Regions from separate parts of the Viridibacillus sp. FSL R5-0888 genome, predicted to be linked through region 1. Evidence: riboswitches for the same ligand, from Rfam matches in the RefSeq annotation. Region 1 holds a riboswitch; each other region holds the start of a gene.
The links. A riboswitch is a leader RNA that binds a small molecule or an ion and turns the genes downstream of it on or off. The one in region 1 is predicted to bind cobalamin.
Positions count from the first base shown of each region.

Region 2: it holds a riboswitch for cobalamin, as region 1 does, so the genes downstream of both, nikA (nickel ABC transporter substrate-binding protein) here and MKY02_RS19810 (ribonucleoside-diphosphate reductase subunit alpha) in region 1, are expected to answer to the same signal.
Region 3: it holds a riboswitch for cobalamin, as region 1 does, so the genes downstream of both, MKY02_RS04475 (hypothetical protein) here and MKY02_RS19810 (ribonucleoside-diphosphate reductase subunit alpha) in region 1, are expected to answer to the same signal.
Region 4: it holds a riboswitch for cobalamin, as region 1 does, so the genes downstream of both, MKY02_RS11520 ((2Fe-2S) ferredoxin domain-containing protein) here and MKY02_RS19810 (ribonucleoside-diphosphate reductase subunit alpha) in region 1, are expected to answer to the same signal.

Region 1 is NZ_JBBPAU010000001.1:4,011,226-4,013,429, reverse strand. Features, by position in the region: gene MKY02_RS19815 (PepSY domain-containing protein) at 1-418, shown strand, start outside; cobalamin riboswitch at 655-833, shown strand; gene MKY02_RS19810 (ribonucleoside-diphosphate reductase subunit alpha) at 1,014-2,204, shown strand, end outside.
Region 2 is NZ_JBBPAU010000001.1:2,896,850-2,899,053, reverse strand. Features, by position in the region: partial or broken gene MKY02_RS14485 (hypothetical protein) at 10-207, opposite strand; cobalamin riboswitch at 564-749, shown strand; gene nikA (nickel ABC transporter substrate-binding protein) at 904-2,204, shown strand, end outside.
Region 3 is NZ_JBBPAU010000001.1:890,990-893,193, forward strand. Features, by position in the region: gene MKY02_RS04470 (VOC family protein) at 1-257, shown strand, start outside; cobalamin riboswitch at 656-846, shown strand; gene MKY02_RS04475 (hypothetical protein) at 1,102-1,332, shown strand; cobalamin riboswitch at 1,469-1,658, shown strand; gene metE (5-methyltetrahydropteroyltriglutamate--homocysteine S-methyltransferase) at 1,864-2,204, shown strand, end outside.
Region 4 is NZ_JBBPAU010000001.1:2,320,959-2,323,162, forward strand. Features, by position in the region: gene cobJ (precorrin-3B C(17)-methyltransferase) at 1-388, opposite strand, end outside; gene MKY02_RS11520 ((2Fe-2S) ferredoxin domain-containing protein) at 417-782, opposite strand; cobalamin riboswitch at 983-1,172, opposite strand; cobalamin riboswitch at 1,417-1,600, shown strand; gene MKY02_RS11525 (energy-coupling factor ABC transporter permease) at 1,802-2,204, shown strand, end outside.

The DNA of each region.
Region 1 (2,204 bases):
TTCAACACCTGCAAAAGTAATAGGCATTACAAAAGCCAAAGAAATTGCTTTACAAAATGTTAATGGTACAGTAAAAAAAGCAGGATATGACCGTGAAGATGGCGTATATGAATTTGAGATTTTAACTGCTGATTATGAATATGATATCGATGTCGATGCAGTAACTGGGAAAGCTATGATTACAGATAAAGAAAGAATTACAAAAGTACCAAATCCAACAACAACTTTCATCGGTGAGCAAAAAGCTTCTCAAATTGCTTTAACAAAAGCAAAAGGAACAATTACTAAAATTGAATTAGATGAAGAAGATGGCGTTTATGAAATTGAAGTAAAAGATGGCATGTATGAATACGAATTAGAAATTGACGCTAAGACTGGTGCCATTCTTGATTTCGAAAAAGAGTATGAAGACGACTAATCTTTAATAAAATAGTTCTTTGGCTACCTAAAATATAATTTTGGGTAGTTTTTTATTATTTTCATACTTAAAAACAATCCTAACCTACTGTTTTGTAAAAATAAAATAGACTTTATAGGAAATTATAAAACATTTTTCGTAGGTCTTTTGCTTTCATTTACTTTAATTTTACGATTCTACTTGTCTGATAGGAACACAATATGTTAGATTAGATTAATCAATAAAACACAATATATAGTATGTGAGCGAAAAAAGGTACCATATACGGTTTAAAAGGGAATTCGGAAGAGAAACCGAAGCTGTCCCCGCAACTGTGAATGCGGACAACTGTCAATTAACCACTGAGCAATGCTTGGGAAGGATGACAATTGGATGATGCATGAGCCAGTAGACCTGCCTTTTTCGCATGACGACACTTTCTTCGGGGGTTGAGGAGTTGAAGCGAGAGACTTTACATTGAACAATTTACTTTTGATTACAAAAGTATTTTTTTGTTGTGATTTCGCCTGCTTCCAATTTTAAAACCTAGAGCGATGGCTCTGCCGAAGAAGGCAGATTCATCGCTTTTTATATTTGTAAAAAAGGAGACGACAATATGGTCCAATTAATGACATATGAAAGAGCAATATTATTATCTCAATTAGAGGAAGAGTTTGGTAGAGAAGAAATTAGCCAGCTTATTAGAAAGTCTGAACGCTGGGAAAATAAGAATCCAGAAGGAACTGACGCTGAATGGACAAAGGCGATGAGCTTAGAAGCGTTAAGCTTTTTAGATGAAGAAGACACATATTGGACATTCGTTGCAGCTCGCTTATTATTGGCGGGTGTTTATAGAGAAGCATCTACAGTACGCCAATTAGAAGTAGGACAGGTATACACAGCATTTGCTATACAAGTTGAGAAGCTTGTCGAAAAAGGTTTATATGATCCAGCTTTAACAAAATCATATACAAAACAGGAACTTGAAGAAATTGGTCTAATGCTTGAACCTAAACGAGATGAAATCTTTACATATATCGGATTGAAAACATTATTGGACCGTTATGTTACGCGAGATTATGACAAAACACCAATTGAATTGCCCCAAGAGCGTTGGATGATTATAGCGATGACACTTATGCAAAATGAAAAAACAGATCGCCTTGCGAAAATTAAAGAGTCTTACTGGGCAATGAGTAATTTATATATGACGACTGCTACTCCTACATTATCAAATGCAGGTAAAACGCATGGTCAATTATCAAGTTGCTTTATCGATACAGTAGATGACAGTTTACAAAGTATTTATGATTCAAATACTGATGTTGCGACACTTTCGAAATTTGGCGGTGGTATCGGTGTCTATATGGGGAAAGTACGTAGTCGTGGATCATCTATTCGTGGCTTCAAAGGAGCTTCAAGTGGTGTTGTTCCTTGGATTAAACAATTGAATAATACAGCAGTATCAGTAGATCAATTAGGTCAACGCCAAGGCGCGATTGCTATTTATCTTGATATTTGGCATAAAGATATATTCCCATTCCTTGATTTGAAATTAAATAACGGTGATGAACGTATGCGCGCACATGATATTTTCACAGGCGTTAGTTTACCTGATATTTTCATGGAGGCTGTTGAAGCACGTGAAGATTGGTACTTATTTGACCCGCATGAAATTCGCGAAGTAATGGGCTTTAATCTAGAAGATTACTATGACGAAAAACGTGGACAAGGATCATTCCGAGAGAAATACGAAGCTTGCTTAGCGAACCCAATATTAACGCGTGAAGCTGTACCAGCAATTGAT
Region 2 (2,204 bases), 1.1 Mb from region 1:
CTAAATTGGTTATCTTTTGATAATCTCATTATTGCACTGAATTGTCTTTAATGCTTCCTGAAGTTTTTCCACTACCCTTGATAAAGCTAATATTGAATTTGTTGTATCGAATTCTTCAATATCCAAGGAATGATTTGCATTTTGGACAATCTCTATCTTTAAATTTGAGTTACTTAATTTTTCAATTTTATTTGAATTGAAATGATAAAATAAACGAAGTGCTAATTTCACTTTAATAGAAATCGGCACTTCGTTTATTCGCTATACGTTATCGTGTCACTTTTGAATCCAAAATTGATACTCTAATTAGTTTTAGTACTCTAAAAGCGAACCAGTTATTTATAATCAGGTTATTTTTTATTGTTAAGCATAAATTTGGAATTTTTCACTTTAGGTGTAAGGCAATGTAACGTTTACAACCAGCAACGATATAAAAAAAAACGTGCAAATTTTTGTGGTAAAACTTTTGTATAAAATTAAGTCTTTAAATTGATATAGCTTTAAGTAGTAATAACGAATATACTTTATATTAGGAAAACTTTTTTTATTTCCACAAAAAAATTACATATAGTATTGGAATAGGTGTGTTCGTTTAATAGCGAATACTTAATAGGGAAGTCGGTGAAAATCCGACATGGTCCCGCCGCTGTAAGGGTGAGCCTCATGCAAATAAGTCACTGGAATATCCGGGAAGACGCATTGGAGCGATGAACCTAAGTCAGAAGACCTGCCTGTTCTAAAAATGCTGTTAACCTACGGGAGATAGGGAGGTGTTGGAGTGCTAGGAGATAAATTTGATCTAAAACTATGAGCATTTCTAACCTTTTTAATTGGGTTAGGAATGCTTTTTTTGTATTTCAGTATTTTTAATAGTTTAAATTCTAAAAATGAAGGTGATTAAACATGTTTATTAAACAAAGTAAGATACTACGGAATTTTCTTGTTCTACTAGTAATTTTCGCGAGTTTTATTACTGGGTGTAGTAACAAAGCAAAAGAACAAGATAATGCGTCTGTTAAAGATCAATCAAAAGTTGTTACATTTTCCATGACTGGAGATATAGGCGACTTAAATCCACATACATATTTTCCAAATGAGTTTTTCTCCCAAGCTATGGTATATGAATCACTTGTTTACTACGGGAAGGGAGGGGGAATTCAACCTTGGTTAGCAGAAAGCTGGGATATTTCGAAAGATGGCAAAGAATATGTATTCCATCTGAGAAAAGATGTTGAGTTTTCTGATGGTTCGAAGTTTAATGCAGCAATTGTAAAGAAAAACTTCGATACAATTTTAGATAATCGCAAACAACATGAATGGGTAGAGTTAATCAACCAAATCAAAAACACAGAAGCATTGGATGAATATACTTTTAAACTTACATTGAACAATTCTTATTATCCAACGCTTCAAGAATTAACTTACATAAGACCTTTGAGGTTTGTTGGAGAAGCTGCTTTTCCTGACAGCCAAGACACATTTAAAGATGGACTTAAATCTCAGATTGGTACAGGTCCGTGGGTACTTAGCGAATATAAGAAGAATGAGTATGCGGTTTTTAAAAGAAATGAAAAGTATTGGGGTACTAAACCTAAAGTAGAAAAGGTAGTTGTCAAAGTCATTACAGACGGAGAATCTAGAGTATTAGCTTTTGAGAAAAACGAACTTGATTTTATTTTTGGTAATGGAGTCATTAGTCAGGATTCTTTCCAGTTTTTAAAGGATTCAGGGAAATATGAAACTAAATTATCAGAGCCTACTGCTACAAGAACGTTACTATTTAACACAAACAAAGAAGCAACTAAAGATCATAAAGTGCGTTTAGCACTCAATTATGCTTTCAATAAACAGGCAGTAATCGATAATATTTTTTATGGTATGGAAAAAAAGGCAGATACACTGTTCCCACCTGTATTGGATTACACAAAGATTGATATAAATCCATATGACTATGATATTGCGAAAGCAGAACAGTTATTAGATGAAGCAGGCTGGAAAAAAGTAGAGGGTAAAGCATTTAGAGAAAAAGATGGAAAAGAGCTGCAACTGGAATTCTTATTTAATAGTACTGATAACATCCAAAAGTCGATTGCTGAATTTGTACAAGGTGATTTTAGAAAACTAGGAATTGATATTAAGTTAACTAGTCAGGAAACGAATACTTTCTGGACAACTGCATTCCAAGGTAATTACGATATATTATT
Region 3 (2,204 bases), 3.1 Mb from region 1:
CTCGACTAAACATACTTGGAAGTAATGTTATGTTTTCGGATGTTTTCCCTGGTTCTCCTTTTATATTAGGGAATAATGTTAGCTTAGCCGCTGTTAGTGACAATGAAGAAGAACTTAAATCTGCTTTTGAAGCACTAAAAGTTGGCGGTAAAGTTGGTATGGAGCTACAAGAAACATTTTGGAGCAAATGCTATGGAAGTTTAAAGGATAAGTTTGGTATCGAATGGCAATTTAGCCATGAGGGTGAAGAAGCTTAATATATTGGTATTAGATAAAACTTTTTGCAGTACTGTCCAGGCCTTAATAAGATGAATAAAAGAACATTGTATAAACAACAGCAACTGTTTGAATTTTAGAACAGTTGCTTGCTCTTTATAAAATATATTTTGGCACATTAATATGGTTTATCTAAATAATATCAAATTTTTTTGAAATAGTAGTTGAAAATAGAACCCCTCCATTTTAAACACCCCATTGAATAAATCATTTATATCTATAATAAGAAGCATACACTTTGCTATTAGTATACAGAAATACTAATATTCTATCGAAAATTCAATCAATAATTTATATTCAACATAAATCCTTTTTTAAATTACATGTAAATAATATTATGAATATTTGTATTACATTATGGTAAGATGGTGATACAACTGAATAATGTGTAGAATTGGGTGCACTATTTTCAATAGATAGCTGCTTAAAAGGGAAATCGGTTAGAATCCGATGCTGTCCCGCAACTGTATGTAGGAGCAAACTTTTAGATCCACTGTTAGAACTGTAATGGGAAGGGAAAAGTGAGCGATGATGACAAGCCAGGAGACCTGCCTAGTTTAGTACACACCAAAAACCTACGTGGATAGGAGGTGTTATGTGATAATGAATAGAAACCCTATTTATATGATCACTGTACGACAGCGTATTAGAGAAAGCGTTTGGACTAATGAGGATTTAGAAGCGATTAAAACTTCTGTTTTTCTGTTTAGAAACGTTTATTCTAGTATGTATTGTCGAAACAGGGAACATATTAATTAATCATAAAAACATCTTTTATTAATTGATAAAAGGTGTTTTTTTATTGAACAGATAAGGGGAATATGAATGAATATTGAAGAGTTTAAATTACAGTTAAAATCGATGGTGATGCTCTCACAAGTAACAGATACAGTTTGTACTTTATTACAGGCGAAGAACGTGATTGAAAGCTCCATTGAAAATTGTGAAATTGAAAATATTGAAGAAGAATTAGGAAAGCTAGAAAAGGCTTATACAAGTGTATATAACGAACTTGTATATTACCCACATGATTTGATTGAAGCTAGTATTGATTAAAAGATGAAAGTGTAACTAATAATTATACTAAAAAAACTGTATTTAACGGTTTGGTAATCATATAAAATATAATTATTTTTATATTTAGAATATACTGAACAATTTATAGTTTGTGTGTTATAGTAAGTGAACAATTGAATATCGTGTAGGCTAAGGTGCGCTATCTTAAATAGATAGTCGCTTAAAAGGGAAATCGGTTAGAATCCGATGCTGTCCCGCAACTGTATGTTGGAGCAAACTTTAAAATCCACTGTTAGATTTGTGATGGGAAGGAAAAGTAAGCGATGATGACAAGCCAGGAGACCTGCCTTAGTTTAGTACACACCAAAAAACCTACGCGGATAGGAGGTGTTAGAGAGATTTTTTCAAGGATTATTATATCCTAGTACGATAAGCGAATTTGAAAGGGAATAGTGTGTCATTTTTTATTATTCCTGATTTTTTTCGATATTTACTATATTAAAAATCATCAACCACCTTTTAATGTTTTTCATTAATTGGTGGTTTTTTATTGAATTGGAGGATTGAAAGATGAAAAGTACAGTTATTGGATATCCATATATCGGGCCTAATCGTGAATGGAAAAAAACTATCGAAGCTTTTTGGTCAAAAGAAATAAGTGAACAACAATTCGAAGCTCAGATGAAAGAGTATAGATTAGCAAATATTCAAGTTCAGCTAGATGCAAAGATTGACTTAGTAACCGTAGGTGATTTTACATACTACGATCGTATGTTAGATTTAGCAGCAATGTTTGGAATTATTCCTGCACGTTATAAATGGAATTCAGATTTAGTATCTCTAGAAACTTACTACGCTATGGCACGTGGAAATCAATCTGCTCCTGCAAGTGAAATGACAAAGTGGTTTAA
Region 4 (2,204 bases), 1.7 Mb from region 1:
CAAGTAAAGAAGCACAAGAGTTAATAGCGGAAATGCCAGGAATAACTTCAATTTCAACACCGGTTGCTTCTGTCCATCCCTTTTCTATTAACACTTCATAAACTAGTCCGGCCATACCGTACACACCTGAGTCACCACTTGAAATGACCGCTACTTTTTTACCATTTTCAGCTTGTCTTACGGCTTCTTGAGCCCGAGAAACTTCTTCAGTCATACCGGTACTGATGACAGATGTATTACTATCAATTAGATCTTGAATGAGTTCAACGTACGTTTTATAACCGATAATAAAATCACTTTCTTGCAGTGCTTCAACTGCCCTAGTTGTAATATGTTTAAAATCTCCTGGACCAAAACCAACTACATAAAGTTTGCCAAGTTGCGACATTCAAACATCTCCTTTTCGTTACATCTAACTATTTGTTTTTCGAAATACCTTTAATCGCTCCTGATGTAGGGTTTTTCGTCATGTTGCCATTTAATGTTTGGTAGACGACATGAGGTGCAACTTGCTGATCCATACATTCGCGAACAATTTGACGGCCAATTTCAGGAGATTCTGCTTGATACCAAGTACCTTGTGGATACGCAATAACGACACAGGCATCTTTGCAACGTCCATTACAGCGAGTTCGAGTTGTATGTATTTGTTCGTCAACCCCAAGCCTAGCAATCTCATCCCTTACTGCCAGCGTTACTTCTTCGCCGCCCTTTTTCAAACAGCTACTACCATTACAAATGAGCAAATGGCTTTTCATTCTTTCTAAATTCCAAGTTGTCATCGTGATCCTCCCATACTGTGTTCATCATTTTTTATGAAAAATCTATGGAAATAGGGTAAATTGGCAACTAGTTATTTATTTTGGTAAATAAAAAAACCTTAATTCAAAGAATTAAGGTTTAAAAACTAGATTATTCAGACAACACATCAAAATAAATAAGCATCGTCCACTGTAGCCTTCACCTTTCCCTCCGAAAAGTATCGTTCATAATTATAAAAGCAGGTTTCCTGGCTTACGCGTCACTTTACTTTGATCTCTTCCCAGTATTTTACCAGTGAGTGTTATCATTTCATCAGCGTTACAGTAGCGGGGGCTGCATCGGATTCTAACCGATTTCCCTATTATCCTACATGTTCAATAAACCAAACATGTCGGCACTTTTAAATTTGATATTCAATTGTATTATTCAGTAAATTCTAAATCTGTAACTATCATATACTAAATTTTACTAGATTCAAATAGATTTTTTTATGAATATTATCTTGACATAATTTAAATTCTACATTTACACCTATATAAAGTTATTAAAAACAGTTATATCTACCTTACTACTCAATTTCAATATTTTTGAAAATTCCATAAAAAAATCTAGTAGAAAGAAAATTCTCATGATACACTATATTCTGAAATCAAACAATTCAATAAACTTTATGGTGTTAAATTAGCGTTTAACTTAAAAGGGAAGTCGGTGTTAATCCGACGCGGTCCCGCCACTGTGTTGAGGAGTTTTGCTACATTATGTCACTGTCAATAGACGGGAAGGCTGTAGCAAAATGAGGATTCTAAGCCAGGAGACCTGCCATAAAGTGAGGAACTGTTTCAACCTACGAGGATGGGTGTGAAAGTGAGTAAGTCTTATTTTTTGATGACTTTTCCTTCACGCACTTCTTTCTATGAAAGAAGTGCTTTTTTATTTGCAAACTGGCTGTACGCCCTATCCAGAGAGGTATTTCATAGGAGGTGTTATTTGTATATAACTGTATATCTAGTAAAAATACATAAATAAAAGGGAGAATAATATGAATAAGTTAAAATCAATATTTAACTGGAAAATGATTTATTTTTTAGCATTTGTCATGATTGTTCCAAATCAAGCATTTGCCATGCACATTATGGAGGGATTCTTACCTGTAGAATGGGCTATCTTCTGGTGGGCAGTAACAATTCCATTTTTGATAATTGGATTCCGTTCAATACGTAAAACAATTAAGGAAAATCCAGATACTAAAATGATGCTTGGCTTATCTGGTGCTTTTGCTTTTGTTTTATCCGCACTTAAAATCCCATCTGTAACTGGTAGTTGTTCTCACCCTACTGGTGTAGGTTTAGGAACTGTATTATTTGGGCCATTTGCAATGAGTATTGTAGGTTTTATTGTTCTTTTATTCCAATCATTGCTTTTAGCTCATGGTGGCTTAACAA